3 regions of the Desulfotomaculum defluvii genome follow, and region 2 is predicted to be linked to each of the others. Evidence: a T-box and tRNA genes for the amino acid it is inferred to sense, from the RefSeq annotation. Region 2 holds a T-box; the other regions hold tRNA genes.
What was found. The T-box of region 2 lies ahead of thrS (threonine--tRNA ligase). A T-box ahead of a tRNA ligase gene usually reads a tRNA of that ligase, here a tRNA-Thr.

Region 1 (11,568 bases), on a different contig from region 2:
CTGCCGCAGGAGGAGTTTTAGTAATAAAGGTAAAGGACCGGTCTTCATATACAGTAATTTCAACCGGGATAATCAAGCCTGCCTGAGCAGCAGTTACTTCGTTATATTGTTTAACAAACCCCATAATATTAACCCCATGTTGACCTAAAGCAGGTCCTACCGGGGGTGCTGGGGTAGCTTTACCGGCCGGAATTTGCAATTTAATAATGGCAGCTACCTTTTTAGCCATTTCCAGTCCACCTCCTTACAACCTATTTCTTATTCTAATTTCTCAATCTGTGTAAAATCGAGTTCGATGGGAGTTTCACGTCCAAACATGGATACCATAACTTTAACTTTACCCTTGTCGGGGTAAATCTCTTCTATCACACCAACAAAATTCTCAAAGGGACCATCGGTTACCTTGACGTTTTCGCCAAGGCTTAAATCTATCTTGGCCTTTGGTTCCTCCATGCCCATCTGTTTAATGATAGCCTTAGCTTCATCCTCATTTAAAGGAATGGGTTTGGAACCACTGCCAACAAAGCCAGTAACACCAGGAGTGTTGCGAACAACATACCAGGAGTCATCGGTCATAATCATTTCTACCAGCACATAGCCTGGGAATACCTTTTTCTTCGAGAGTTTTTTCTTGCCATTTTTAATTTCAACTTCATCTTCCATGGGTACTAGAATACGAAAGATCTTGTCTTCCATATTCATTGATTCTATTCGCCTCTCCAAGTTAGCCTTAACCTTATTCTCATACCCGGAGTAAGTATGCACAACATACCACTGTTTACTCATTAACAGAAGGAACCCCTTTCCTCTGGGGTTCCCCACCCCCTCGCTTGACATTTAGGATATTATGGCCGAAACGCCTAAGCTGAGAAGCGAATCCAGCACCCAAATAACCACGGCAACCACAGCCACAGAAGCAAGTACTACACCAGTATACGTTATAACTTCCTTACGGGTGGGCCAGTGTACCTTTTTAAGTTCATTCTGAACCCCACGCAAATATTTGCTTACGCTGCCAGCCCGATCCGAAACTGAAGGCTTTTGTGCCTTAGACGGCTCTTTTTTTGCCACAGACTTTGCAGTATCCTTCGGGACCGCATCCTTTTTATTCTCAGCCCCGCTGGCTTCTTTGGTTGCCGTTGTTTCCTTGGCAGCGCTTGCCTTTTTATGATCCTTCTTTTGCACAGCCATCGAAAAACGCCACATCCTTAGTTTTTTGTTTTCACCAGTAGCGCCTTGAATAAAACCCCATTATGTAATGCGGTAATACAACTCTTGGGGCTAAAGTTGGCTCTAACTACTTGGTTTCTTTGTGTACGGTGTGTGTGTTACACCACTTGCAATATTTCTTCAGTTCAATCCGGTTAGGATCGTTCTTTTTATTCTTGTCAGTGGTGTAGTTGCGCCGTTTACATTCGGTGCAAGCCAGAGTTACGCCTACTCGCACTGTTGCCACCTCCCTAAAACGAAAAAAGACTTGGACCGATATTGTCTAGTATTATCTAGTAATATACGTGTCTAGTAATATACCTTAACAAATTTAACATAAGTGTTGTTGGATGTCAATAGTTATCCCGTGGCAATAAGCCACATTAGTATTCTGTCTCACTTGCTGGATTTATATACCACTTTGTCATTAGCCTTTAGCTTTTAGCTTTTAGTTGATAGCTGTTAGTATAGCATACTTAATGGCCATGGGCTTGGATGGGCCGCCCTCTGGTCGCCCGTTCCCCAGTTGCTCCATAGTTTTAAAATAGCCCAATCGTTCGACGGTCCAGGCACTTGCTCGCTTGTAAGGTCATTTTAGTTTGAAGTACTTTGCTACGGTAAGAGCCAGGCACCTGGGTTGTCTAAGGCCATCAAGATGACTTAAAAATCTTTTAGCTAACAGCCAATAGCTAAGAGCTAATGGCTAAAGCGGGGGAGTAGGATAACCCACTCCCCTTTAAAAGCTTTTTGTATTAACTTCTAATACCAGTTACAACGCCAGCACCTACGGTACGACCGCCCTCGCGGATAGCGAAGCGCAGACCTTCTTCAATGGCGATGGGTGTAATCAGATCTACATCTACTTTAATGTTGTCACCAGGCATTACCATTTCTACACCTTCGGGCAGTTGTACGATACCGGTAACGTCAGTGGTGCGGAAGTAAAACTGAGGACGATAGCCGTTGAAGAAAGGAGTATGACGGCCGCCTTCTTCTTTGGTCAGTACGTATACTTCAGCACTGTATTTGGTGTGGGGGTTAATGCTGCCGGGTTTAGCTAATACTTGACCACGCTCAATTTCCTTACGATCTACACCACGCAGCAGAGCACCAATGTTGTCTCCAGCCTGAGCAAAGTCCAGCAGCTTGCGGAACATTTCTACACCAGTTACAACAGTCTTACGAGGTTTCTCGTTCAGACCTACGATTTCAACTTCGTCTTGTACTTTTACTTGACCACGCTCTACACGACCGGTAGCAACGGTACCGCGACCAGTAATGGAGAACACGTCTTCTACGGGCATCAAGAACGGCTTATCTACAGCACGCTCAGGAGTAGGAATGTAAGCATCTACATTGTCCATTAACTCCCATACCTTGCCACACCATTCGCATTCACGCTTACCACAGCCACATTCCAGTGCTTTCAGACCGGAACCTGCTACAATGGGGGTGTCATCGCCAGGGAATTCATAGGAGCTCAGCAGTTCGCGAACTTCCATATCTACCAGTTCGAGCAGTTCAGCATCATCAACCATGTCGGCTTTGTTCAAGAATACTACGATGTAAGGAACACCAACCTGACGGGAGAGCAGAATGTGCTCACGGGTTTGGGGCATTGGGCCGTCAGCAGCGGATACAACCAAAATAGCTCCGTCCATTTGAGCAGCACCAGTGATCATATTTTTAACATAGTCAGCGTGACCAGGGCAGTCAACGTGTGCGTAGTGACGATTTGCAGTTTCATATTCTACGTGTGCAGTGTTAATAGTAATACCGCGTTCACGTTCTTCAGGAGCGTTATCAATTTCATCGTAACGTTTTACAGCAGCACCACCGGAAGTAGACAGTACCACGGTGATAGCAGCAGTCAGAGTGGTTTTACCATGGTCAACGTGACCAATGGTTCCGATGTTTACGTGGGGTTTAGTACGTTCATATTTTGCCTTAGCCATGCTTAAATTCTCCTCCTCCATTGTTCGGGATTTAGCAGAGATTCTTCCATCTCTAAAGTTATTTCCAAAATTATGCTCTTTTTATACCTTTCATATATATAACCCTATGTAAGCCATTTGCTATTTTCGATAATAATCGCAAAAATCCTTCTTTTTCTTATTAGAAAAAACTTAGCCAGCAATGCGACAGCGGGGACGGTTCTCGCTGTCGCATTGCTGGCTAAGTTTGCGCTTGAGTTGCATAATTTTGCGACAGGGAGAACCGTCCCCGCTGTCGCAAAATCAAAATAAAGAAGCCAGTCCATAGGACTGGCTTCTCTTGGTAGCGGTGACTGGATTTGAACCAGTGACACCACGGGTATGAACCGTGTGCTCTGACCATCTGAGCTACACCGCCATATTCTTTTGGAGCTGCTAACCGGGATTGAACCGGTGACCTTATCCTTACCAAGGATACGCTCTACCTACTGAGCTATAGCAGCATGTTGGTTGCGGGAGGAGGACTTGAACCTCCGACCTTCGGGTTATGAGCCCGACGAGCTACCAACTGCTCTATCCCGCGTCAGCATTAAACAGTTTACCACAATTAAATCACATACACAAGACTCAATTAGTAGGTATATGGTGGAGGGAGAAGGATTCGAACCTTCGAAGTCGTCTGACGGCAGATTTACAGTCTGCTCCCTTTGGCCGCTCGGGAACCCCTCCAAATTTTTAACTGGAGCCGACGATGGGACTCGAACCCGCAACCTGCTGATTACAAGTCAGCTGCTCTACCAATTGAGCTACGCCGGCACCGAACATTGATTATGATAACAGATGTACTTGGACATGTCAACACTTTATGAGATGTAATCGTTGGAAATATTAGATGTTTTTAACTATATTTTTTTTGGATTAAATAAAGGTATATTGGATATCGTGTAGAATTTTATCAACATTAGATAGATCAGTTAACTAGTTAAAGATCACGTTTCTCCAGATACCTCTCGAGTTTGCGTTTAACCCTTTGGAGTGCGTTATCGATAGACTTAACATGACGATTTAAATCCTCAGCAATCTCTTGGTAGGACTTCCCCTCGAGATATGACATGAGTACTTTCCACTCAAGAGAACTTAATATTTCTCCCATTTTCTCTTCAATGTCGTCGAATTCTTCCCTGCTGATAATTAGTTCTTCAGGGTCGGTGATTTTAGATCCAGATATCACATCAAGAAGTGTACGATCTGAATCCTCATCGTAAATAGGTTTGTTTAGAGAAACATAAGAATTCAATGGGATATGTTTTTGTCTGGTGGCAGTCTTAATGGCGGTAATAATCTGCCTAGTAATACATAATTCTGCAAAGGCACGAAATGATGATAGCTTGTCCATTCTAAAATCACGGATTGCTTTATAAAGCCCGATCATGCCTTCCTGAATAATGTCTTCCCTATCTGCACCGATAAGGAAATATGAGCGAGCTTTTGCACGCACAAAGTTTTTATATTTGTTAATTAAGAACTCCAGCGCCGCGTCATCACCTTCACGCGCAAACTCAACGACATCTTCATCTACCATTATATGATATCCGCCGGAAGTTTCTCTTTGTGCATTATGATTCAAAACTATCGCCCCCGTCTTCTCATCTTAGGAAAGCACCAAAACAGAAAAAAGCAATCAGAAAAGCCCTGCAAAACGAAAACCTGGGGTCTGATTTACAAGTCCTCATAATTAGTTAGTTAGCCTTCTTTAGTTACATGACTAATTATAGCTTATCCTAAAAAGAATCGTCAAGGTAAAATAAATCCAATAGGCACGGACTTTAGTTCTTTCTACGACGCCATTTTTCCAACATTAACCTAATATCTGCCGGGAGCTTGTCTGCCAAATACCCCTCGGTAGGATTAACTTTGTTAAATTTCTCTTGCCTCTGTTTATTTACCTTTTTTACCTGACTTCTGAATTCCTTAGGTGTTACTCTATAGGCACCTCGGCCAAAAATAATTTTTTGCTCATCCCAATCAGAGGTAACTACATACACATTTCCTTGTTTACCTAGGTCACCCACGATTCTCTCGATTAATGAATCTGCAGTTTCCCCTTCCATGGTATAATACACCTCTATACCATGGACTATTTCGTGGTGCTCAACTCCACTCTTAACCAAATGAGCGGCAAAAACCACTGTAACTGAACTACCCTCATATCCGGCAAAATTAGCAAGTGAATTAATCAATTGGTCTCGGCAATGATCTAAGCCATTTTCAAGCATCTTCTCAAATTCCGGCCAGGCGTAAATAACGTTATATCCGTCCACCAGAGAAAATTCTCGCATGGACTAATCTACCCTCTCTGGCGTACCACCTCATATATAAGTAATGCGGCTGCCACAGATGCGTTTAGTGATCCAACACGACCAACCATCGGCAAACGAACTAATATATCGCATCGTTCCTTTATTAACCTGCCCAGCCCTTTGCCCTCTCCCCCGATAACTAAAAGCAGCGGCCCAGTTAGTTTTGTTTCCCAATATGTCTCCGACCCATCCATATCTGCCCCAACAACCCAAAGTCCTTCATCTTTTAACTGTCGGATTGTTCGATCTAGATTAGTAACCCTAGCCACTGGAACATATTCTACCGCACCTGCAGAGGCCTTTGCCACTGTAGCTGTCAAGGGTACGGATCTTCTCTGAGGTATAATAACCCCATGGGCCCCCGCCGCATCAGCAGTTCTAATAATAGCTCCAAGATTATGTGGGTCATTTATTTCGTCAAGCATAATGATAAAAGGATCTTCACCCTTAGCTCTGGCCATTGCTAATATTTCATCTAAATCTACATATTCCTTGGCCGCGGTATAAGCAACCACTCCCTGGTGTGGCACGCCTGAATTCATTTTGTCCAGATGTTCCCTATCCACCAGTTGTATGGGAACATTATTCTCTTTTGCTAATCTTACAATCTCTGCCAGAGGACCGTTGCCGGCTCCCTTTGTCATAACTATTTTATTAATGGGTCGCCCTGCACGTAGAGCCTCCCTTACTGGGTTCCTGCCGGCAATGATTTCACTCATGCTAACGCCTCCACTGTTTCTGGATATAAGCTTCTTATTCAATCATGCTCTTGAGCCAAAAGGTCACGGCTAGTCCACCTAATGCAGCAACCATCCCTAATATAAGTAGTATTTTCTTACGGGTTACTACACCAATAACACCTAAAATCATAGCAACGCCCCAAAGGGTAAGGATAATAAAAGGACTCTTCATTAAATTCACGCTCCCTATTAATCTACCCCATACCTTTTACGGATTTCTGTTCTCTTGCCACAACTTAGTTTCCCTTCTGGACATGGCCCGACAAGGCATTCAGGACCAGCATCTGCAAATAGTAGCGGTGCCACTTCCTTAACTAGGCTAAGCATTTCTTCTGCCAGTTTCCGGATCTCCCACTGTGCCCTTTGGCAACAGCGAAGATTAAAAAAGTGTCTCAGTTCTCGAGCATTCATGGTGACAAAAATCTTTGTCTCAGCAGCATTGGGTAACACGAATCGAGCGTCTTCATAGGCACCTCGGCCACCACCCAACTTTTGAACCCAGCCATCATACCACGTTTGAATTTGGGTCATCTGCTCTTCAAACTCTGTTACGGCCTCTGGTCCTAAGGCCAAAATAGTTTCTGGAACAACAAAATCGAAGGTTCCTTGATTGTTTAGCGATCTAGTTTCACCTACATACCGTTGCGATTGCACACTGAAGCTTGCAATTCTATGCCTCGTTATCTGGGCTAAAAGACTCCGGGAAACACCCTCAATGCCAAAGGTAAAGCTAACGTGTTCGATGGTGCTGTAATGACCCATTTCCATCAGTTTTTTTATAAAAGACCGTTGGTCTGTCTCAGATACATCCTCCACTAGACCATCAATATTAGACGGAGAATAGCACAATCTAGCCGCCATGGCCACAACCTTTTCTGGATTGGGGGTATGCTCCAACAAACGTACTTTTAATGATACTTTACCCACTTATCTTCTCTCCCAAAAGTGAATTCTTTGGTACGGCACTTATTCTTTATGAAAATGTTAGAAAAAAAGTATAACTGTTATATTTAATTTAGTTCAATGGCGTTTATGGCAAGGTTAATAACCTCAAGCATTCTATCAGTATTACCCTGCAGATAAAGGTAACCAATCAGAGCCTCTAGGGCAGTGGCATGCCGATATTCCATAATATCGGCATTTTTAGGCAGAGTAGCTGACTTAGCATTTCTACCCCTTCTGACCACTGCAATCTCCTCCTCGGTTAAGTTCCCCTCCAATGCGAATAGTGCCTTAGCTTGGGAACCTGCCCGTACATAGCGAACAGCTTTTTTGTGAAGTTGATTGACTTTCACTGCCCCCTGACTTAGCAAATACTGACGAACAGCCAGTTCATATACGCTATCCCCAATATAAGCCAAGGCCAGACTGGGTAGTTGTACCGGATTTATTTTTTGACATTCTAAACATAGTTCTTTAAACAAATTTACCCCTGCTTTTTCCATCTAACTCCCTGGGGAGTATCTTCAAGTACTATCCCTAGCTCCTTCAAGCCATCTCGGATTGCATCAGCTGTAGACCAATCTTTTTTGGTTCGTGCTTCTTGTCTTATTTTTATGATAAGCTGAACCAACCCTTCTGTTAAGGCATTGTCGTTATTGTTCACTTCAAGAATAAGTCTGCCTGTCAATTTATCTTCTTTTAATATACCCAATACACTATTAAATTCTTTGATTAAATTGTGTGCTTGATCTAAAAATCCTTTGGCTTCGGGTGTTACTTTCCCATTGAGTTTGCCTATGTAGATGTTAACCTCCTTTGCTAAATCAAAGAGAACTGAAATGGCTAAGGCAGTATTAAAATCATCATCCATGGCTTTCTCAAATTCCAGTTTAAGTGCCTGAATTTTTTCTGCAAAATCTTCTATAGGCGTTGTTGAATTGGTAGCTTCATCAACTGGAAGATCCATAACCTCATAAAGCAGACGTATGGCTGTTTTAATACGTTCTAAACCTTTGCCAGACATGACCAGCTTTTCATCGTCAAAATCCAAAGGACTGCGATAATGGGTAGAAAGAAGATACCATCTTACCACATCGGCAGGGAACTTATCTAATATTTCTCTAACCAAAAAGAAATTGCCCAAGGATTTAGACATCTTTTCCTGATTCACAGTAATAAACCCATTATGCATCCAATACCTGGCAAAGGGCTGCTGGGAAGCTGCTTCAGATTGAGCAATTTCGTTCTCATGGTGGGGAAAAATTAAATCAAAGCCCCCGCCGTGGATATCAAAGCCATTTCCCAGGTATTTTTCCGCCATGGCTGAGCATTCAATATGCCAGCCTGGGCGTCCCAGTCCCCAGGGACTATCCCAGCTGGGTTCACCTGGTTTGGCAGCCTTCCAAAGTGCAAAGTCCATAGGATCTTTCTTTCGCAGGTCCACTTCTACCCTAGCACCTGCCTGCATATCCTCCAAGCTTCGGCCGGATAATTTACCATAACCTTCAAAGCTCCGAACAGCAAAATAGACATCCCCATCTACACTATAGGCATGGCCTTGTTTTTCAATACGTTTAATTAGGTCAATGATTTCATTGATGTGTTCTGATACCTTTGGGTGTGTATTTGCTCGCAAAACATTTAAGGCATCGGCATCCACAAAAAATTCTCTCACATATTTCTCTGCTAAATCCAGTGGATTCATTTTCTCTTCATGGGCACGGTTAATAATTTTATCATCTACATCGGTAAAATTTTGCACATAATTAACGTTAAAGCCTTTATAAATAAAATATCTTCTAACCGTATCAAAGAATACCAGCGGACGAGCATTTCCAAGGTGAATAAAGTTATAGGTGGTCGGCCCACAAACATACATGCTAACTTGCCCCTTCTCCCTTGGGACAAATTCTTCCTTGGTCCGGGTCAGTGTATTATAAACTTGCATCCGATCCTTAGCTCCCTCCGATTATTTTTCTACTTTACAGCATTCTTGCTCTAGTTTTTTAAATTTATTTTCTAATCGCTCAATATCCGATTGCATTTGACCTAATAAATCGGCAATTGGGTCTGGTAATTGATCATGCCGCAAATCAGGTACATAATTATCATCAATCTTTTGACCATCAAGAATCACAATACGTCCAGGTACCCCCACCACCGTACAATTAGAGGGTACAGGTTTTAGTACTACAGAGCCTGCACCGATTTTTACATTGTTTCCTACGGTGAAGGATCCTAATACCCTGGCACCAGAACTAATAACCACATTATTACCAATGGTAGGGTGACGTTTACCTTTCTCTTTCCCTGTTCCACCCAGGGTTACTCCTTGATAAATGGTAACATTGTCCCCTATTTCTGCAGTTTCTCCTATGACTACACCGGAACCATGATCAATAAAAAGCCCTTCACCAATCTTAGCCCCAGGGTGAATTTCTATGCCTGTAATAAATCTTGATAATTGTGATAAAACTCTTGCTACAACAAAAAAATTTTTCTTATATAATGCATGGGCAACCCGATGGAGTAAAATGGCATGCAGGCCGGGGTAACAAAGTATTACCTCAATAATACTTTTGGCTGCAGGGTCACGTTCAAATACTGCATTGATTTCTTTCTTTATCCGGCCAAACAAAGCAAATCCTCCTTAAAATCTTTTTGCCTAAATCCTTCTGTTTATGTTTCAAGTTCTCTACCTCTACCTTAAAGCCGCTTCTAACCTTGCTAGAGTTTTGGCTTTGCCAATAACAGGAATAATCTGATGGAGTTCTGGGCCGTGGGTGCGTCCTGTGATCGCCACGCGCAATGGCTGGAAGATAAATTTTCCCTTAAGTCCACTCTGCTTGCCAACGGCTTTTATTATTGCCTTGACGGATTCTTCAGTTAGGTCCTCAGCCGCAGTAAATAACTCAAGGGCAGTTTTCATTACCACCGGCATTTGCTCCCAAGCTTTGACCTGTTTTGCATCTTCTTCTAAAACCTCTATGCTATCACAGAAGAAAACATCTACGTGTTGAGTAATTTCCTGCATATAGGAAATGTAGTTTCTAGCAATGGCAACAACCTTTTCCAACCAGATAATATCTTCTTGACTAAGATTTTCCCCTAAATAGCCGGCTTCCCGTAGGAAGGGAATAGCTAACTTTGTAAGTCTATCAACGGGAGCCTGGCGAATATAATGACCGTTTAACCAGTTAAGTTTATCAATATCAAAGACAGCGGGGTTTTTAGCCACCCGGTCTAGGATAAATTGTTCTTTAATTTGTTCTAAGGTAAAAATTTCTTCTTCGCCACCAGGAGACCAACCCAACAAGGCCAAGAAATTTACCAAGGCTTCTGGCAGATAGCCTAAGTTCTGGTACTGTTCAATGGAAGTGGCACCATGTCGTTTACTCATTTTACTGCGGTCTTTACCAAGAATTAAGGAAATATGTGCAAAATCCGGCTTTTGCCAACCCAAAGCATCATAAATTAGGATTTGTCTGGGGGTATTGGAGAGGTGTTCCTCCGCCCTAACCACATGGGTAATATTCATATCATGGTCATCAACAACAACAGCAAAGTTGTAGGTAGGGATGTTGTCAGACTTCATAATAATAAAGTCCCCGATGCCGTTACTCTCGAATTCAACTTGACCCCGAACATAATCATTAATGGTTATTATTTTGTCCTCTGGAACTTTAAACCTAAGTACCGGCTTCCGCCCTTCGGCCTCAAATTTCGCTCTATCTTCAGGGCATAAATTGCGGCACCTTCCTAAATAGCGAGGCAGCTCGCCCTTCTCCATTAGGGCTTCCCTCTCGGCTGCCAATTCTTCTTCGCTGCAGTAACAGTAATAAGCATGACCTGTTTCGAGAAGCTCTTTAGCAAGTCTCCTGTAAACATCTAAACGTTCAGTTTGACGATAGGGCCCATTAGGTCCCCCTACTTCAATTCCTTCGTCCCAATCGATACCTAACCAACGTAAGGCATTTAGTATATTTTGCTCAGACTCTCTGGAAGACCTCTCCAGGTCGGTATCTTCAATCCGAACCAAAAATTGACCTCCGTGATGACGGGCATAAAGCCAGTTGAAAAGTGCAGATCTAGCACCCCCAATATGTAAAGGCCCCGTTGGACTCGGGGCAAACCTTACTCTAACAGACAAAGAGACTTCCCCCTTTTAATTATATGATTTTAAATTAGTTGATCTCTAGATGGATATTATATCACCTTTACGTAAAGGCACACAACTTTTTGCAACATTACTATTTTTTGTCGATAATCTTTGGGAACATATTTACTATTTAATCATAAGATTTAATAAGAAAGCTTGTGATTTTTTTTTCAATTCTTGGAAGGGTTTTGTTAAGCAATGGCGAAAATGAATTTGAGTTTATT
Region 2 (8,752 bases):
CGATCTTTTGGATGTGGATGGCTGCATTTTTTGGTATGGCCACTAAGTATGCTGAAGGTCTGCTGGCAGTCAAATACCGCACCATAGATAAAAATGGACAAGTTTCTGGTGGACCCATGTATTACATCGAGAGAGGCTTGGGGCGTAAATATCGTCCACTGGCTATTATGTTTGCGGCCAGTGGAGTTCTGGTGGCCTTTTTCGGCATCGGTACTTTCCCTCAGGTAAATGCCATTGTTGATACTTGTAAACTTTCCTTAGGAATTCCTACCTATATCACTGCAGCAGTTATAACTGTGTTAGTGGCAATGGTTACCATAGGTGGACTGAAAAGTATTGCTCGGGTTTCAACGAAAATAGTACCTTTGATGGCTGTTTTATATTTACTAAGTTGTTTTTATATCTTAGTTATATTTGCTGATCAGATACCAGCCGCTGTAGAATTGATTATTTCCAGTGCTTTTACCGGAACTGCTGCTACTGGCGGATTTTTAGGAGCTACTATAATGTTGGCAATTCGTAATGGTGTGGCCAGGGGTGTCTTCTCTAACGAATCGGGTCTAGGTAGTGCGCCCATTGCGGCTGCTGCAGCAAAAACCAAATGGCCTGCGGAGCAGGGATTGATTTCCATGACTGGTACCTTTATCGACACCATAATCATTTGTACGATGACTGGTCTATCTTTGGTGGTTACTGGAGTCTGGTCAGGCGAAGCAAAGGGTGCTGCCATGACAAATGAAGCTTTTCTGGCTGCCATTCCCGGCTTTGGACCCATTGTTTTAACTGTTGGTTTGGTTCTATTTGCTTTTACTACTATATTGGGATGGAATTATTATGGGGAAAGATGCTGTGAGTATCTTTTTGGAGTCAAAAGTATTAAGGCCTATCGTTTAATTTTTATTGGTCTAGTAGCAGCCGGTGCCTTTCTGAAGTTGGAGGCTATTTGGCTGTTAGCGGATATCGTAAACGGCTTAATGGCTCTACCAAACCTAATTGCCTTGTTGGGTTTAACCGGTGTTATTGTCTCGGAAACCAAACTCTATTTGGATCATGTAAAGTCCCAAGAAACTAAAAATCGTTCGGAAGTAGTTTAGGATTCTTTGCTGTCAGCCCTCAGCCTTCAGCTTGTAGCGCATTTATAGAGGGTGTGGGCCATGAATAATGGTCCGGTAACATACGAATTAAAGGGTCTGATATTAATCAGACCCTTTAGAAATTTTGGAAATAAAATTAATATGTACACACGGTACAGACTATTTACAACCTCAGCCACCTTTACCGATCATTCTAAAGATTATGATTACTATGATGATAAGTGCTAGATAGGATGCAATGGAGCTTATATCCATGGGAAAGCCTCCTTTCTTACTAATTATAAATATTCGTCTAAAACAGGCTAATTCCTTTTCTTATATCTTAATTTACCTTTTCCTTTGTATGTTATATGATATAACAAAGGACATAGGGGGGATAAATATTGGACGTCAGATTCATGATAGGAGTAGGTTTCCTACTGGTGGCCGCCTTTATTTATTTTACACAGGTTGTCTAGTGCGACAGCGGGGACGGTTCTCGCTGTCGCATTCTGATTCTGTACTTAGATGCTGAAAAATGCGACAGCGAGAACCGTCCCCGCTGTCGCATAAAAAAACCGCCGGAAGGGCGGTTTTTTTATGCTATTTTTTATCCTTTGCTGCGTTAAGTTCAAGCCCAAGGATCTCTTTAATGTCCATCACTACCGGGGCTACTTGTTCTGATAAAGTCTCCAGTTTCACCAGCAATTCCTGAATCTTGGCCACTTTAGCTTCTGCTGTTTGAATGGTGGCTTTAGCGTTCCATCGTATAAAAAAGGAGCCTTGCATCATTTTTATCTGTTGCCTAAGTGATATAATTTCAGCTTCACATAGTTTTTTTAGCTCTTCTGTTTCTCGAAACATATAAAGAAACACCTGCCTTTTTTCCCATAATATTGAATACTGCTGTAAAAGGTGATGTTTCTGGTTAAGAAAATTTTAAAAGCAGTAGATATAAAGTTGCTAAAATAAAAATCTTTAGAGGTCTTGCTTAATATACTTTTAAAAAGCCAAAAAAAAGGGGTGGACTTTTTGGCTAAAAAAAGAAAGCATCATAGTAAAAGATATAAAGTAAATGCCAGTGTTACTAAAAAAAAGGAATTTATTTTACTACAAAGCTCTTCGGATAGGGTTGTGATTCCTACCTACATTAGAATAAAAAGAATGAAAATAAGGGGGGGATTTCAAACCTTTGTCAACTCAAGTTGTGTACATCAGCATGTTTCTCTACCCTTTATAGCTGATCAACCTAATTCCCAATCGGTAGAGATCAATATTTCTCCTGATATCATTCTAGACACTGCTAAAGGACGAGGCAGGAGGAAAACCTTGGGCCAGTTTGTTGCTGATGATTGCATCACTAATTCTCTAACTAATGTAGTAACTAATTTTTGTAAGCAGCCGGCCTTCGAAAATCCTTATCCAACCATAAATGGGTTAACGCCTGACGTTATTGGGCAAAAATCCCTAGTTCGCAGAAGGAAAAAGCCCAATATATCCTTTGTGCCTGAGGGTTGTCATACTGATATCATTTCCCTGCCAGCTTATCATAGTGTTAGTATTACCAACGAAATACCAAGGAAAGTATATACCTATATTGATCGGCCAAATTCCCCGGATATTTTAGGGCCAACATATAAAAAGAGAAAGCGTAGAGAATCAGATATAACTTCCTTTGTGCCTAAAAGTTGTACGGTTGATCTAGAACAAATCTCTTCATCAACAAAAGAGGTAGAATATTATGACATTTATAGCAAGGAGAGTGAGAGAAGTAATAGTGATACAGTTGTTAAAGTAACCCAGGAAACTAAGATATTTAAAAAGAGTTGGCTGCTTCTTGTAGTGTTTTTAATGTTGTTACTCTTATCTAGCTTGTTATGTTTAAAATAAATTTTTAGAAAGAAATTATCTTCAATAACTCCAGAGTTAGGATTGATCCATAATTTTTACATAGGATAGCAACATAGATTTTTGCCTATAATGCTAGTAGATAAAGATAAATTTAAAATTTCGCCAAAATTGAACCAGTATACAAAAAAATGCCTCTCATATACTAATAGTAAAGGAAGGGGTGATCGTGGAGATGAATCAATGCCTTTCCATTGGAGCCACCCAGCATATTGATTTGTTGAGAGATAAACTCGGTAAAGAGTTTAAATTAAACGGAGATAATAATCTAATAGTAAAGCTTACGGAAAAACCAGCTGGTAATATCACTTTTTTATCCTGTGATTTCAATGGAACTATATGCTGTGGCGGGCCTCTGGAAGATCAGATATTGTTCAGGCATTTTGTTGCAGATATCATTTCAGACCTAATTTTAAACCACTGGGAAAAGGCAATTATCTTGGATATTATCAGAGAAAGTTATTTTTTCTTTAATGAAGATGAGAAAAAAACAATTTTCCAATATTCTCAAGACTATTCCAATGGATTAAAGGTATTTCCTGGACGGATGGAACGTTTAGATAGAAAGAATTTTATAATTAAAAGGCTGGTAGAATATTTAGAGCAAAATAATAGCCTTGTCATAGATGGTTTTGTAAGATTTCGTTTGAAGGATTATATAAATGAGATAAAAGAAACCGTTGACCAGGCCGTAGATGATTATCTTATGGAAAGAGAATACAGAGAGTTTATCCAACTTCTTAAATATTTTGTGGAAATTCAAGATCCTAAAATTGACCTTGTTAATGTTTTACTTAACAAAAAAGGTACCTACCAACTCCTGGATCAAAAACATGAACCTATTAATAGTGAGTTTTTAGAAGGGTTTATTCTAGATGTTATGGATAATGAAATTAACTACGAAGACCTGTTAATCAGTGCTCTTATTACCATAGCTCCTAATAAAATAGTATTTCATTACGGAAGTCAAATAAAACCGCAAACCACTATTGATACGATCAAGCATGTTTTTGAAGGAAAAGTACAAGAATGTACTGGCTGTATATTATGCCAAAAACAACAGCAATAAACAACCGCCCTTCACAAGGCGGTTGTTTTATTGCCGTTAGCCATTAGCCTTTAGTCATTAACCATTTACTATTAGCCAATCGGCAATTTTGTATACTAAAAGCTAAAAGCTAAAAACTAAAGACTAAAAGCTAACAGCTAATTCTATTGCACCTTTCCTTACATTTTGATATAGTAATGTCGTTAATTGACGAATGGAGGTTATGTAAGGTGCAGTGGTGGACGGTTGTTCTAGTTCCTGTTATTGGCGCCTTTATTGGTTGGGTTACTAACTTAATTGCTGTAAAGGCTATATTTAAACCATATGAACCTATTCATATTATCGGGTCTTTTTCAATTCAGGGAGTTGTACCTAAAAGAAGGCAGGAGTTGGCCAGAAGCATCGGTGAGGTTGTGGAGAAGGAACTCTTTAGGGTAGAAGATCTCCTAAACCAAATGAAGTCTCCGGAAGTTCTAGATAAGATTGTAGAAACCGCCAGTGGGTCTATCCGTAATATGGTTGTGGAAAGGATTCCTGTTTGGGTCCCTACAACAATTAGAACGGTTATTCTTGAAATGATGGGTGACATGCTGAATAAACAGATGCCCCAAGTAATTGAACAAATTCTTGACCAGGCTGGTGGTAAAGTAACAGAAAAGGTTAATATTGCCCAGCTGGTTGAAGAAAGATTGAATGCTTATGAAATAAGACATTTGGAAAACATAATTTTATCAGTAGCTTCCCGGGAATTAAAACACATTGAGATTATTGGTGGAGTACTGGGCTTTCTTATTGGATTAGTACAGGTTGCAGTATTTTACTTGTCTGCTTGACATTTGTTATCAGTAAACCTATAATTAACCCGTAAATAGTGTGCAATGATAAGGAAAAGTAAGGCAGTATGTTCGCGCAGAGAGGAAGACCTAGGCTGAAAGTACTTCCCGATACCGCTGTCTGAAAAACCACCTTGGAGCAGTTTGCTGAACCTAAGTAGGCAAACCGGTAGGAAACCGTTATCATCCTTTGAGGTGGGAGTCTATGACTCCAACCAGGGTGGAACCGCGGAGATAACCCCGTCCCTGAGAAATCAGTGACGGGGTTTTTTATATTGCCATGAGCCATAAGCTAAAGACCCCAAAATAAAAAATGCACAAAAAGCCCAAGACCCATGGCTCATGGCCCAAGGCAAAGTTTATTTTCATAAGAATTACCGAAAGGAGAAAATACAATGATAAAGGTAACACTAAAAGACGGCTCTATCAGAGAATATCCCGCAGGAACTACTGTATTGGATGTTGCTAAAAGTATCAGTCAGGGTTTAGCCAGGGAGGTCTTAGCCGGCAAAATTAACGGTAAAATCGTGGATCTTGAGTATCCCATAAATGAAGATGCCACTTTAGAATTATTCACCTTTAATGACGAAGAGGGAAAAAAGGTCTACAGGCATAGTACAGCCCACGTTTTAGCCCAGGCTGTTAAAAGATTATTTCCAGGTGCCAAACTAGCAATTGGTCCCGCCATTCAAGATGGTTATTATTATGACTTTGATGTAGAACAACCATTTACGCCAGCTCAAATTGAACAAATTGAAAAAGAAATGGATCGCATTATTAAGGAAGATATTCCTTTTAAAAGGGTTGAACTTTCCCGGGAAGAGGCCTTGGAACACTTTAAAAAGCAGGGCGAAATTTACAAGGTAGAACTAATTACAGATCTTCCTGAGGATGCTGTTATCTCTTGCTACCACCAGGGGGATTTTAATGATCTGTGTGCTGGTCCTCACGTACCTTCCACCGGGAAATTAAAAAGCATTAAATTAATGAGCATTGCCGGAGCTTATTGGCGAGGCAGTGAGAAAAACAAAATGCTGCAGCGTATATATGGTACCTCTTTCCCCAAAAAAGCCTTATTGGATGAGCACCTGTTTCGTATTGAGGAAGCTAAGCGTCGTGACCATAGAAAACTAGGTCACGAGCTAGATCTCTTTAGTATTCAGGAAGAGGGACCAGGTTTCCCCTTTTTCCATCCCAAGGGCATGGTATTACGCAATGAATTGGAAAACTTCTGGCGTGGGGAACATAAAAAGCGTGGCTATCAGGAAATACGCACACCTATTATCTTAAATCGTGGCCTATGGGAACAATCCGGACACTGGGATCATTACAAAGAAAATATGTATTTTACTAAGATAGATGAAGGAGATTATGCAGTAAAGCCCATGAACTGCCCAGGCAGTATTCTGGTTTACAGAACTAAAATGCACAGTTACCGTGATCTTCCCCTGCGCTGGGGTGAACTGGGTTTGGTTCACCGCCACGAGTTGTCAGGTGCTTTACATGGCCTGATGCGGGTGCGCTGCTTTACCCAGGATGATGCACATATCTTCATGTTACCCAGCCAGATTAAGGACGAGATTATCGGGGTAATTGACCTGTTTGATTATTTCTATAATACCTTTGGTTTAAGCTATCATGTGGAACTGTCTACCCGTCCGGAAAAATCAATGGGCTCCGATGAGATGTGGGAAACTGCAACAAATTCTCTGCGGGATGCCCTGGAAGCTAAAAAAATGGATTATACAGTGAATGAGGGCGATGGGGCATTTTATGGTCCGAAGATTGACTTTCATTTAACCGATAGTTTAGGAAGAACCTGGCAGTGTGGTACCATTCAGCTTGATTTCCAAATGCCGGAAAAATTTGAACTTACCTATGTTGGTGAAGATGGTCAAAAGCACCGTCCGGTTATGATTCATAGGGTTGTGTTCGGTAGCATTGAACGGTTTATTGGTATTCTCACAGAGCATTTCGCAGGAGCTTTCCCGGTTTGGTTGGCGCCGGTACAGGTTAAAGTGTTACCTATCACAGATAAGCATCATGAATATGCCAAAGAATTAGTAAAACGACTGAATGATCTGGATGTTCGGGTGGAGCTGGATGCCAGAAATGAAAAGATCAATTATAAGATTCGGGAAGCTCAAACCCAAAAAGTCCCCTATATGTTGGTGATAGGTGATCGGGAAATGGAGCAGGGAACTGTTGCTGTACGTCAACGGGGCAAGGGAGATATTGGCGCCATTGCTGTGGAAGAGTTCATTAAAAAGATTGAAGAGGACATTAAAAGTAAGGCAATTTTCTAAGTCTAAAGGGAAAGCCTTGACTCCATAGGTAGTCTATGGTACAATGTCATCTGTTGAACTTAATATAATTGCAAGTAGAAGCATCCCGCTTCTCACCTTACGACTATAGTTAGTAGGGTTATCTAACACAAATTATATTTATAGTTGTGTCTATAAGCGGGTGTTTGTCACCCGCTTTTTATTTTTGTTTTGACTTTAAATTTTGGAGGTGAATATATATTTCAAAACAAGAGCAACGCATTAATGAGGAAATTAGAGCACGTGAAGTACGGGTAGTAGATGCTGAAAACAACCAGCTGGGCATTATGCCTCTTAAAGAAGCTCTGCGTTTAGCAGAGGAAAAACAGCTGGATCTTGTGGAGGTTGCTGCCCAAGCAAAACCGCCGGTTTGCCGTATTATGGATTTTGGTAAATTTAAATATGAGCAAAGCAAGCGAGAGAAGGAAGCCAAGAAAAAACAGCGGATTATTCAGATTAAAGAGGTTAAACTTCGCCCTCGCATTGAGGATCATGACTATTCTGTAAAATCCAAGAATGCTGAACGCTTCCTAAAAGATGGGGATAAGGTCAAGGTTACTATCATGTTCCGTGGCAGAGAAATTGTTCATACAGAGCTGGGAAGATCCCTCCTGGAACGTTTGGCCCAAGACCTGAAAGATATTTGCATTGTGGAAAGACACGCTAAGCTTGAAGGTAAAAACATGATTATGATCTTAGCACCAAAAAATGATAAGCAAGATTAGAAAGGAGTTGCCCTAGATGCCTAAAATTAAAACCCACCGTGGGGCTGCTAAGAGATTTAAGAAAACTGCCACTGGTAAAATTCGTGGCTGGCACGCTTTTCACAGCCACATTCTTGGTAAAAAGTCTCCTAAACGTAAGCGTAACTTACGCCAATCTACCATTGTTCATGAGTCTGATGTAATTCGTCTTAAAAGACTACTGCCCTATTAAAAGTTGATTTTTTTAAGTAAAAGGAGGTAATCATCATGCCACGGGCTAAAAGCAGTGTGGTTTCTCGTAATAGACATAGAAAGGTTTTAAAACTGGCCAAAGGTTATAGAGCTTCCCGTAGCAAGCTGTTTCGGGTAGCCAACCAGGCTGTTATGAAAGCTTTATTTTATGCTTATAGAGACCGTCGTCAGAAAAAACGTGATTTCCGTAAACTATGGATTGCTCGTATCAACGCAGCAACCCGTATGAATGGTCTGTCCTATAGCCGCTTCATTAACGGTCTGAAAAAAGCTGGTGTAGAAGTAAACCGTAAAATGCTGGCTGATCTGGCAGTAAACGATGCCAAGGCATTTGGCCAACTTGTTGAGCTTGCTAAGTCCAAGCTTGCCTAAAAACCCATTAGTGATGAACTAAAGCATGGTCTTGGACCATGCTTTTGCTATATAAAAGCCCTCAGCCCTAGGAGAGAGCATTGGATTTTGTTCATTAGGAAAGATAATCTGACGAATTGGTAGGTGCAATATCCCTTGCACAGCCAATTGCATGGGAAGGATATACTAGTGGTTATAAAGGAAATGTTAAATTTTAAAAAATGAGATGGTGGAGATCCAATGATTACATCAACCCAAA
Region 3 (11,568 bases), on a different contig from region 2:
ATCCCTTACCGCCCTTAAGAATGTTGAGTTACCGATGCTCTATGCGGGTATTAAGCCGGATGAACGACGTCAGAGGGCCATACTCGCCCTGGAAAGGGTTGGCTTAGCCGAGCGTTTACAGCACCGCCCCAGTGAACTATCTGGTGGTCAAAACCAACGGGTAGCCATTGCCAGGGCCATAGTGAATCGTCCATCGGTAATTATGGCCGATGAACCCACTGGGGCCCTAGATACCAAAACTGGTGAGGAAATCATGGGGATTTTTGAGGAACTTCATCGGGAAGGAACAACCATTGTATTAGTTACCCATGAGCCGGACATAGCAAGACATGCAAAACGGATACTACGATTTAAAGATGGACTATTAATAGGTGATGAAGAGGTAACAAACCCTATTTCCTCTGCAAAAGAGGTGGATCATGAACCTTAAGGAATTTATTTTAATCGGACTGGAGGGCCTTCGCAATAACAAACTACGGTCATTTCTAACCACCCTAGGGATTGTGGTTGGTATTGCTGCAGTGATATCTGTAATCGCCATAGGTGAGGCTGGTAAAGCGGTGATTATGAATGAGATGGAAAGCTTTGGTACCAACTTGTTTCAGGTATACCCAAACTATAGAGAAGGGGAGCCTGTGAGAACAGTTGAATATACCAGGCAAGATGTAGCGGTCATTAAGAAGTTAGCACCGGAAGTTAAGTACTTGGCACCTGTAAAGTACGATCGGAGTGAGGTCAGGAGTAAAACAGGAAAAAAGACTACCCGTATTATTGGTACTACAGCAGATTATAAGCAGATTCGGAACCTAGAGATTTTATACGGCAGATTCTTTAGTGAAGAGGACGATGCCGTAGGTAAAAGAGTTGTGGTTTTGGATGAAATGTTGGCTAATGAAATCTTTGCTATGGAAAACCCTGTGGGAGAGCGGGTGATGATGCAAGGAAGTGCCTCAGTGGTTATTGGGGTCATAAAAAAAGCAGAGTCAACCATCCCTGGCATGAACCCGGATAACTATGCCTATGTACCCATATCTGCTACACCCGGAGGCTCACGCTGGGAGTATGCTAGCTCACTCATGGGTAGTGCTGCCAGTAGAGAAGAGGTCTACCAGGCAATGGATCGGGTCAAGCTGATACTTGAGCGGCGGCATAATGCACCGAACCATTATGAGGTATATAGTATGGAGCAAGAGATGCAAACCGTAGGTAAAGTTACAGGTATAATTGGTTTGGTGATCAGCTGTATTGCGGGGATCTCCCTACTGGTGGGAGGTATCGGAGTAATGAACATCATGTTGGTCTCAGTTACCGAAAGAACCAGGGAAATCGGCATACGCATGGCCTTAGGTGCCCAAAGGAAGGACATCTTATTACAATTTCTTATTGAAGCAATTGTACTCTGTGCTGTTGGTGGTCTGATTGGTATTCTGTTGGGCTACGGAGGTGCATTGGTTGTGGCCTTAGTCCTAAAGCTACCTCCGTTGGTTTCTGGATGGGTTGTTCTTTTTGCTTTCCTATTTTCGGCTTTGATTGGAGTGTTTTTTGGTCTTTATCCAGCCAACAAAGCATCCCAGTTAGATCCTATCCAAGCATTACGTAGGGAATAACATAACCTCAGGTGCAAACCTGGGGTTGTTTATTTATATGACCTGCAGGAATATGACTGATTTTGCAGAAAAGTCTATGTTATGTAAAGGAGGTGTAGCCGTGCATACAGACAAGCCTAAAGTAAATCCCTACTTGGTAATTATGCTTGGGGTTTTGGCAGCAGGCTTTTCCAGCATTTTTACAAAATTGGCCGAGGCCCCACCCTTAATCATTGCGGTATATCGCTTGGGATTTACCGTTCTAATTATTGCTGCACCCACTTATTTTTCAGGACGTAAAGAATTATGCCGAATTAACAAAAAAGATTTCGTTTTTGCCTGCTTATCAGGGGTGTTCTTGGCCCTACACTTTGCGGTTTGGATAAGTTCATTAAATTATACATCTGTAGCCAGCTCCACTGTGCTGGTCACGATGCAACCGCTTTTTGTTATTACTGGCGGCTATTTTTTATACAAGGAACGAGTAGGCCGACAGGGTTTAGTGGGAGCAGCACTGGCCCTGGGGGGGAGTATACTAATTGGCATCAATGATTTTCAAGTGGGAGGACAAGCCCTTTTAGGGGATGTTTTAGCCTTTGCAGGTGCCTTTTTTGTGGCAGTTTATGTACTCATTGGTAGACATTTGCGCTTTAGAATGGCACTTCTGCCCTACACATTTATCGTATACGGTGCTGCGACCCTTGTTCTTTTGTTGCTGAATGTTGTTTTTGGGTCATCCTTTTATCCATACCCTACCATGACCTGGGTTTGGTTTCTTTGTTTGGCCATTTTCCCAACGATTTTTGGTCATTCCCTGTTTAATTGGGCTCTCAAATATGTTAAGGCTGCTGTGGTCTCAGTTAGTATTTTGGGAGAACCAGTGGGTGCGACTATCTTAGCTTACTTTATTTTTCAAGAAGTTCCCACTGTTATGCAGTTAGCCGGAGGTTGTATTATTATTCTAGGCTTATATATTTTTATTACTTCTCAACTAAAGGCACAATTGCAACAAAACGGAGGCTCTTAGAATGCGAGTTCAACTAATTGAAGTTTCTCGGGGTATTGCCGCTGCGGCCTGGCAGAATGGCCAACTGGAAGCACTAACTCTACCCCATATCAACACAGATGAAGCCATTGTGACCCTAGGTGATTATCTAAAAATGGATTCGAGTCTTTTCAGGCTAATTGATGATTTGGATTCTTACCAACTGGAACTTGAAAGAGCAGTTAGCCAATATTTTGAAGGGAAACCTGTAACATTTAATATGCCCCTTAACTGGGATAGGTTAACACCCTTTCAAGGGAAGGTTTTAAAGGTTGTTAAAAATATACCTTATGGGACGACTATGAGTTATGGTGAGATTGGTCAAGTCTTAGGTTATCGGAGTGGTGCTAGGGCTGTGGGAGGGGCAGTGGGCGCCAACCCTTGGCTGCTGGTAGTACCCTGTCACAGGGTGTTGGCAGCAAACAAAGGGTTAGGTGGATTTAGTTCTGGCCTTGGATGGAAAGAAGTGCTTTTGCAAATTGAAAAGATCCAATATAAAACCAGCGACGGTAAATAGTCGCTGGTTTTTCATTTTATATATTCGTAGGGAAAGGTCCCAGTGCCGTTCCGCCTGAATACTAACGACACAAAATAACAATAAAAACGGTAATAAATGGTAATAAATGGGAATAAATATGGTAAGAGATCATATACTTAAGGGGTGGTTTTTTTGCTGAAGAAATGGCTTGTTCTTTGGGTGTTTTTAATTGCCATGCATTTACCGTTTAATTCTGCCTATGCTGAAACTCCCGTGGCTGTAGATGGCAGGCTAATTAATGGTTGTCAATCAATGCTAATGGAAGGGCAGATTATGTTACCACTACGTCCAATTTTTGAGGAAGCTGGGTATAGGTTAGAACCCAATATTCAAAATGGGGTTATTGTGGGATATAAAGGGAAGGGGTTTGTTCAGATCCATCTTGGACAACTGGAGATGATATTGGGCCAAAATAAAATCAAATTATCTACTATACCCCAGATAACTTTAGGTAAGACTTATTTAGGGGTTCAAGATATTTGTAGAATCTTAAATTTAGAAAAAAAAGAGGAACCAGGCTTACATCTAATTTCTCTTTTTCATAGTCAGGAAATGACTGAAGAGGGAGTTATTTCTCAACTGTTGGCCGCAGACAGACAGATGCTTCGGGTGGAATATTTTAATAACCAAGAATTTTTAGCTGAGCATCAAATTGCACCTTCTCCCAAAATAAAAAATAAAGAAGAATTAATAGATCATCTTAGTAGCTACTGGGATGAAACTTTTATAGACAGACTCTGGCAAGAAGGTTCTCAAAATGACCACTATATTGGCTTTTTCTCCGAAGGCTCCATACCCTTACTTTATAATAAAGAATTAAATGTAATTGCCTTATCTCCAGAGGAGGCCCGGATCCATGTGCTGATGCCTGCCTGGGATAAAGATAATCTTACAGAATTTGAAGAGATTATTTATACTTTGCAAAAAAATGAGTTGGGGAAATTAATCATAAAAGATATTCGATACCAATAAAAAGTAAAAAATAGTAAAGGCCCACAGTGGGCCTTTACTTTATTAGTTGCGCTTAGAACTTCCTTTTGATTGATTACATACGGAGAAAGCCTTTCCTACCTGACGCCCCATAGGTGCTCCCATGAAGGTTGCTAATCCTAAACCAAAGGCAATTGCTGTGGGAAAAACCCACCAAGCGTGACGCTGCTTTTCTGAAGCAATGATCATGGTTTATCCCTCCTGATGTTATTGTTCCATGAAAGGATTGGTTTCATCCAAAACAATAAATACTTATGCCAAAAAACAGCCGCCCCGGAGGCAGAGGGCGGCTCTTAGAGGAGGAGGCTGTTGGAATGAAAATTTAGTATTTATTATTTTTAATAATGTGCAGGAATTCTATAATTTAGAACAGGAAAAAATAGCGGAAATATACAAATAATACCAATGCTTAGCATTGGTATTATAAAGTGGCGGAGCTGACGGGAGTCGAACCCGCGTTCTCCTGCGTGACAGGCAGGCATGTTAGGCCACTACACCACAGCTCCATATATTATTGGTGGGCGATGACGGGATCGAACCGCCGACATCCTGCTTGTAAGGCAGGCGCTCTCCCAGCTGAGCTAATCGCCCGTGTTTAACTGACAATTGATATATTAACAAAATAATAACATTAAGTCAACATTGTTTTACATATTTTTATCGTTTTTTTCAAATTTGAAAAAAATAAAACCACAAATACAACCATAAGTTACCTTGTCCATGGTACCCTCTAAAACACTAAGAATTCTTACTGGACTATTAGGAATATAGATGTCTTGGTTACAATAAGGGCAATATTGGGTCTTGGTCTCAAGATGCCCTTGAATATAGGACAAACCTGAAGCTGAAGTACGGTGGACAGAAAATGTGTCTATATTAATTTTAGATACTCTATATTTATCAAGAATACAACGAATGTCATGCAACATTTGATCGCGATATTTCCCATGTTGATTCTTTAAAAAGCGTTGAATTGAAAATTTAATCCTATCAATATCCGTTTTGGTGGGATAATAGAGTATGTCTGTTGTCAACAAATGTACCTCCAAAAGCACTTTATAGTGAGTATAGACAGTTTTAGTAAACAAACATACTAGTGGGCCCTAGGCTGTGAGACATTAGCTAAAGATCCTTAAGCAAACATGTATAAAAGCCCAAGGCCACCCATACTCAATAGCCCACTGCCTTCTCCCAAGCTTAAAAGGTTGATCTTAAGGCTGGAGGCTGATTGGAAAAGTTGTTTTTTATGAAGAAACAATTTGTAGTTGACTTGCCTATTCATTTCTGTTAACATAAATCTTGTCGATGGGCGATTAGCTCAGCTGGGAGAGCGCCTGCCTTACAAGCAGGATGTCGGCGGTTCGATCCCGTCATCGCCCACCATCATCATGCTGCTATAGCTCAGTAGGTAGAGCGTATCCTTGGTAAGGATAAGGTCACCGGTTCAATCCCGGTTAGCAGCTCCAAGCCTAGGATCTTGCAATGCAAGGTCCTGTTTTGTTTTATACAATACCACTTGCATTCTAAGTGTGACTTTGATACTATAGCAATTGAATTAAGCTAAAAACATATTTTACATTAACATGCTGGGGTAGCTCAGTTGGTAGAGCAATTGATTCGTAATCAATAGGTCGAGGGTTCAAGTCCCTTCCTCAGCTCCACTGTGAAAAACGCTTTGGTAAGTATAAAACGCTATATTTTTTTTAAGATGTGTTTGGCTAAAGCAGGAGTAAAAAAACCGGACGGTATATACCGCCCGGTTTTAATCTATCTAGGGTTTTGTGCTATTTGTGAACCAGTGAAGGTAATGGGTCCAATAACATTAGCCTGACCGCCATCAATAATTTGAGCAGTTACGAAATAAGGTACTATAGAGTCATCGTGGCAATGATGATCATCTTCGCAGGGGTTTTTATGACCATTTTTATCTAGGGGTAAATCAACGTGGGTAAAGGTTGTAGTTTGGAGGTTCTCCTCCTCTGCATTGGCACTTTGACAACAGCTAAAAATCAGTTTGCGATGGTTATTATCCCCTCTAAAGATTTTGAATAATACATCAACTTTATTATTCTGTCGGAGATCATCATTGGCATTGGCAATAGCTTCCCAGCCAACTGTACAGGTTAAAAATACACGATCACACTCATCCTCGATTCTAAGTACGTCCTCATCTGTTAATGAAGCGATAATGGTAGGTTCAGCATTAAGTGGTATTGAGGTAGCTCCACAGGTGTTAGGACCCAGGGTAAAGGCTTCAAATTCAGTTAATAAACCTGGGCGCCTATTATTAAAAAGAGAGCTAGAAGATACAACTTCGTCAGTGGACTCTGTTAACTCCTTTGCGTCTTTAGTCATAAAACAGACCTCCCCTTGCGTTTTTATATTTTATATATAGTATGCAGGGGAAATGGTAGTGTGAGGGAATATTGTAATTAATTAACTAAAATGGCCATTAGCTAATAGCAATTAGTCATGAGTAGAAAGTAGAAAGTTGGATAGAAAATTAAATGATCTTTGGGTAAGACTCCCCCTGTCGTAATTGTGACAGGGGAGTCTTATCCAAAGATGGTAACATAAGGTGCCTAGCACCGTTAAAATGATAAGCTTTAGGATAGCAAAAGCAAAAAGCTACCAGCTAACTACTGACTTACACAAACCCTTCGTGTTTTTGAATAATGCCAATGGCCTTGTTTACAAGATCATCCTTAGTTTTTAGTGTAAAGAAGAAACCGTGGTTAAAGTCTACCTCACCTAATTGCTCACCAAAACCCTCTGGGTGAAGTGTAGAGGCAGAAAGAAAATCTTCACCTGGATGGCGGTCAAGCCTATCAACAAAGGGAAGTTCAAAGCCTGCTTCCTGAAGTGCTTCTGCTGCACTACGGGCAGCTACTCTGTCGTTAAAGAAAGCATAAAGAATTCGTTGGCCGGGGGATATGGTCATTTGGAACACCTCACATTGTTATTTATTGTTAGTATGACCTCAAATAGTTCTTTATAGACCTTTCTGTGGATTGACGAAAGGGAAAGTTTCTGGCTATACTTTTCTACAGAAATTAAAGAATTAGGGGGAAGTTATGAAAATTGGGATTGACCTGGACGGAACCATTGCTGACAATCTTGAATTGTTGGTTGAGGCGATGAATAGGTTTTGTGGCAAAAACTTACGGGGTGAAGAGATCTACCAATATAACCTATGTAAAGTTTACAATATTAGCGAAGCAGAATTTGTTAAGTTAATGAATGAAGAAGAACAGAAAATCATCTCTAAAAGCCCACTAATTCCTTATGCCAGGGAAAGCATCCAGGATCTGGTCAAGCAAGGTTGGGAGGTCCATATTATTACAGCTCGTAATCCGAGATACCAGAAAATTACTGAAAGCTGGCTGCAGGATCACAATATACCCTATAAACAACTACATTTATTAAATTCCCATGATAAATTGGCAGTTTGCCAGCAGCTTCGAGTGAAATTGATGATCGAAGATAATATTCACAACGCCTATCAGCTACATGAGGGTGGTGTCCAGGTTATATTGTTTGAGGCCCATCATAATAGATATTGGCCATGGCAGGGTTTGCGTTGTACCTCCTGGCAGGATGTTTACCAGACAATTAATAAAATGTTTTAACTGTGTGGCATTCTTTTACGGAGTGCCATTTATTTTCCATTTTTGGTACAGGAATTATGTTTTTTGTAACGAAATGTTAAGTAATAGAGTCTTTACTATAAAACATGTTGGTCCAGTCGGATACCTGTCCTACCCCCAATAGGCATCCGCCTGGCCCAACCAAGGAGGTATAATTTTGAAAGGGAAAAGGTACCTGTTAGTAATTGGGATCCTTATTTTTTCCATGTTAGTAGGTAATTCAGCTTGGGCAGTATCATCACACTTATATAAGGATACTACAGGTAAGTGGTGGGAGCAGTCTGTGGCAGAATGTAGTGCCGCCGATCTGGTAGGTGGTAGGGGTCAAGGCATATTTGACCCCAAAGCATCGGTATCCCAGATAGAGGCCATTGTTTTCTTAAACCGTGCCCTTGGGTATCGTACGGAGGCCGACGATTATAGTATGTCTGCCGGTGACTACAATTTTCCAGCAAATTTTCCTGAATGGGCTAAGAAAAATATTGCCTTTGCAGCTGATAAAAAATACATCTCAAAGTCCGGCATACCAAGTATGCAGCCAAAGAATGCTGCAACTCGGGCTGAGATAGCTGTGCTTTTTGCTAATGCCTTAAATTTAAGTGCAGATGGCTATAAGCTAACATTTAAAGACAAGGATCAGATTCATTCCAGTCTACAGTCCTTTGTGGCCGCAGCTGTGAAGCACGGAGTCATGTCTGGCCGTCCAGATAATACCTTTGATCCTAATGCCGCTGTAACAAGGGGTGAAATGGCGGCGATTATTTCCCGTTTGTTTGAAAATGGAAAAATCAATCCTAACCCTAGCAAGTATTATATTGCAAAAATTAGTAAAGTAGATACGGCTGGTCAGAAAATCACAGTTTTGAGAAACAGCCAATCTGTGACCCTTAATTTAGAAGAAGATACCTTGTTTTACTGGGATGGAAAACGAGTATCGTTAGACTCTCTAAAAGTAAATGAAAATATTAGAATAGCTTTAGGTTCCACCGGTAAGGTTCTGTATTTGGCAAATACTAAAGCTAGCACCAGTGGAAGTGTATCTGTAACCACTACATATAGTGGAACCATCAAGGGGTTAACCAGTGGTAGCCAATGGCTATTATCTTTCCAACCTGATACAGGGTCATTAACTTCTTACCCATTGGTTAGTTCAGTAAAGATAACACAAAATGGTACTACCAAGGATATGGCAGCTTTGGCTATTGGTACACGGGTCGAAATTACAGTGACCAATGGTAGTGTTACTGAAATTAAGATATTAAGTGCAGTTGTGGATAATGGTAAAAAGGGTTATGTAGTCAATATGTATTTGGATTACTTTACAGTGCGTTATGATGATGGTACCAAGGAAGAGATTAATAAAAGTAATGTAAGTACAACTTTTTACCAGTTATCTAGGGGTCAAAGAGTTTCTATTACCAAATTAGGAAACATTGTCTCTAGTATTGTACCCTTAAACGAAGCTAAAAAAATATTCGGTGATGTAATAAAAATCAATTCTTCAAGTATCACCATCGAAGATGGCGATGGCTATGAGCGTACCTTTGATTTAGCCAGCAGTTACAAAGTTAAAGATAAAGACGGCGACTCTATGGATTTAGAAGACGTAGAAGAGGAAGAGTTTGTAGAAATTGAACTAAATAGCAAGGATGAAGCAGTCACCATTAAGCTTAATGATGGTTCATCATCTTCTTCCTCAGCCTTAGAAGGAGAAGTCACTAAACTGGTTACCTCAGGCAACTGGAAAATAACCATTGAGAAGTATGATGGAAAAACTAAAACCTATGATGTAGAAGATGATGTTGACGTTTACGAGGACGGAGATAACGCAGATTTTGATGATATCCGTAAGGGTGATTATGTTAAGTTAAAGTTGGACAGCAGTGATGATGTTACAAAAATAGATATATTAGATGTTGAGATAGTTAAAGGGGAAGTAATTGAGGTGGATGATACTGGAAGTTGGGGTATTACCATTGAAAATTCAAGTGGCAAAGAGAAAACCTATGATGTATCTAAAAATGTAGATGTCTACGAAGGTAGTAAGAGTAGAGACTTTGATGATATCAGCAAAAGGGATTATGTTAAATTAGTCATAGACAATGATAGTGATGATGTTATCTCAATCATTATTACAGATGAAGAATCGGCTAGTTCCTATGAAGGAACCATTACAAAGTTGAATGAAGATGAAATAACAATCAAAGGAAGTAGTACAAAAACCTACGACCTCGCCAATGATGTGGAAATAGAAAAAGATAGTAATGAGATCGACTTGGAAGAGGTATTGATAGGTTCAGAGGTTAAGCTTACTATTGATGATGATGAAGTAATTAAGATAGAAATAACCGATGATGAAGACATTGAGGTTGAAGGGGAACTTTATAGTGTTAGTTCTCGGTATATCTACCTTAAGCAAGACAACGGCAAACACAAACTATATTTTGCTGATGATGTAGAATTGGAAGATGATGATGGAGAAGAAGTTGATTTAGACGATCTGGAGGACTACGAAGGAGATGACGTAGTAATAGAGCTGAAAGATGGAGAAATTGAAACACTGGAAATCCAGTAAAAATAAGGGCAGGCCATGGGGCCTGCCCTTATTCTATATTATCATCTCTTATAGCCACCAATATCTAAGAGTGACTGATAATAATCTAGGTCAGAGAGAGCCAGGTCATTTTCTCCTTCTTGAGGAACTGATCTATCTTGAGTAATCGTTACCGCAGCCATATCCTTTTTGATCAATAGACGGATGTACTGGCTTCGGTTTGTTTCCTCAAAGGAGTCTCTGTTAATTTGAGTAATTTTTTTATCCAAATATTCAATCAAGTCTTCTGGGATACTAATAGTAATAGTCTTATGTCTACGCAAAGAAATGCCTCCTTCACTGGTTTTTTATTATATCCTATGTAACATTAACAGTATTAAATAACCATAAGTGGTAATTAATTTCAAATTAGCACAGAAATTCACGGCAGAAAAAACTTTTGTGAAAATTTTCTGAAGGTATAAGAAAATTTACCACTCATACCTCTGGAGTAGAAACAAATAATATTAATAGGATTTTTTGAAAAGGAGGCATCAGCAAAGTGTATAGCCCGAAGGAATTAGGCCTCAAAGTGAAAAGAGCCCGGGAGCACAGGGCAACAAGAAGTGGACAAGAATTTACCCAAAAAATGCTTGCCTTTAAGATTGGGGAAACATCTAAATGGGTTCAAAAACTGGAAAAGGGCCAGTTTTACCCCGACTGGGAACCGCTAAATCTTATTGCAGATACCTGTGGTGTATCAATCGAATTCTTAATAGGTGAAAAGTTTGAAGAAGAGGTCGATTATGAAGAGGCCATTAGAGGTGGAGAAGTTGCTAGAAAAATAAGACAAGAGGAACTGCCCTTATAAAAGTCAATTAAACGCCTATGGGGCGTTTAATTTTTTTTAATAAAAAACCGAATGCTTGTGGCATTCGGTTAATTAACTGATTATTGTCTTACGCGGTTAAAGCAATCACGGCAATACACTGGTTTGGTACCACTGGGTTGGAAAGGTACCTGAGTAGTACAACCACACTCGTCACAAACAGCTTCAAACATTTGACGCTGAGGACGATAACCATCGTTACCTTGCATCCGTTGCTTACGTGCTGCTCGGCAAGAAGGACAACGGGAAGGGTCATTCTGGAATCCCTTTTCAGCAAAGAATTCTTGCTCACGAGCAGAGAATACAAATTCTGCGCCACAATCACGGCATGTTAGAGTTC

Region 1: it has a tRNA-Thr gene. The T-box ahead of thrS (threonine--tRNA ligase) is inferred to sense a tRNA for this amino acid. The anticodon was not compared.
Region 3: it has a tRNA-Thr gene. The T-box ahead of thrS (threonine--tRNA ligase) is inferred to sense a tRNA for this amino acid. The anticodon was not compared.

What each region holds. Positions count from the first base shown of each region.
Region 1 is NZ_BAAHYV010000001.1:241,959-253,526, forward strand. It holds gene rplK (50S ribosomal protein L11) at 1-229, opposite strand, end outside; gene nusG (transcription termination/antitermination protein NusG) at 259-786, opposite strand; gene secE (preprotein translocase subunit SecE) at 838-1,191, opposite strand; gene rpmG (50S ribosomal protein L33) at 1,298-1,447, opposite strand; gene tuf (elongation factor Tu) at 1,962-3,164, opposite strand; tRNA gene ACYQ03_RS01200 (tRNA-Met) at 3,485-3,561, opposite strand; tRNA gene ACYQ03_RS01205 (tRNA-Thr) at 3,571-3,646, opposite strand; tRNA gene ACYQ03_RS01210 (tRNA-Met) at 3,651-3,726, opposite strand; tRNA gene ACYQ03_RS01215 (tRNA-Tyr) at 3,787-3,872, opposite strand; tRNA gene ACYQ03_RS01220 (tRNA-Thr) at 3,884-3,959, opposite strand; gene sigH (RNA polymerase sporulation sigma factor SigH) at 4,126-4,770, opposite strand; gene ACYQ03_RS01230 (NYN domain-containing protein) at 4,970-5,482, opposite strand; gene rlmB (23S rRNA (guanosine(2251)-2'-O)-methyltransferase RlmB) at 5,491-6,222, opposite strand; gene ACYQ03_RS01240 (DNA repair protein) at 6,257-6,415, opposite strand; gene thyX (FAD-dependent thymidylate synthase) at 6,433-7,170, opposite strand; gene ACYQ03_RS01250 (Mini-ribonuclease 3) at 7,254-7,688, opposite strand; gene cysS (cysteine--tRNA ligase) at 7,670-9,133, opposite strand; gene cysE (serine O-acetyltransferase) at 9,155-9,823, opposite strand; gene gltX (glutamate--tRNA ligase) at 9,887-11,335, opposite strand.
Region 2 is NZ_BAAHYV010000007.1:1,150,452-1,159,203, reverse strand. It holds gene ACYQ03_RS12740 (alanine/glycine:cation symporter family protein) at 1-1,094, shown strand, start outside; gene ACYQ03_RS12735 (hypothetical protein) at 1,677-1,937, opposite strand; gene ACYQ03_RS12730 (hypothetical protein) at 2,106-2,963, shown strand; gene ytxC (putative sporulation protein YtxC) at 3,157-4,050, shown strand; gene ACYQ03_RS12720 (DUF445 domain-containing protein) at 4,260-4,862, shown strand; T-box leader at 4,899-5,113, shown strand; gene thrS (threonine--tRNA ligase) at 5,258-7,168, shown strand; ribosomal protein L20 leader region at 7,235-7,357, shown strand; gene infC (translation initiation factor IF-3) at 7,381-7,911, shown strand; gene rpmI (50S ribosomal protein L35) at 7,928-8,122, shown strand; gene rplT (50S ribosomal protein L20) at 8,158-8,514, shown strand; gene ACYQ03_RS12695 (TrmH family RNA methyltransferase) at 8,734-8,752, shown strand, end outside.
Region 3 is NZ_BAAHYV010000006.1:422,592-434,159, forward strand. It holds gene ACYQ03_RS04670 (ABC transporter ATP-binding protein) at 1-430, shown strand, start outside; gene ACYQ03_RS04675 (ABC transporter permease) at 420-1,607, shown strand; gene ACYQ03_RS04680 (DMT family transporter) at 1,750-2,613, shown strand; gene ACYQ03_RS04685 (methylated-DNA--[protein]-cysteine S-methyltransferase) at 2,615-3,148, shown strand; gene ACYQ03_RS04690 (stalk domain-containing protein) at 3,302-4,141, shown strand; gene ACYQ03_RS04695 (hypothetical protein) at 4,184-4,348, opposite strand; tRNA gene ACYQ03_RS04700 (tRNA-Asp) at 4,589-4,665, opposite strand; tRNA gene ACYQ03_RS04705 (tRNA-Val) at 4,675-4,750, opposite strand; gene ACYQ03_RS04710 (hypothetical protein) at 4,807-5,193, opposite strand; tRNA gene ACYQ03_RS04715 (tRNA-Val) at 5,467-5,542, shown strand; tRNA gene ACYQ03_RS04720 (tRNA-Thr) at 5,550-5,625, shown strand; tRNA gene ACYQ03_RS04725 (tRNA-Thr) at 5,745-5,820, shown strand; gene ACYQ03_RS04730 (hypothetical protein) at 5,927-6,514, opposite strand; gene ACYQ03_RS04735 (hypothetical protein) at 6,807-7,100, opposite strand; gene ACYQ03_RS04740 (5' nucleotidase, NT5C type) at 7,234-7,788, shown strand; gene ACYQ03_RS04745 (S-layer homology domain-containing protein) at 7,964-10,381, shown strand; gene ACYQ03_RS04750 (ribbon-helix-helix domain-containing protein) at 10,423-10,683, opposite strand; gene ACYQ03_RS04755 (helix-turn-helix domain-containing protein) at 10,902-11,210, shown strand; gene ACYQ03_RS04760 (zinc-ribbon domain containing protein) at 11,291-11,568, opposite strand, start outside.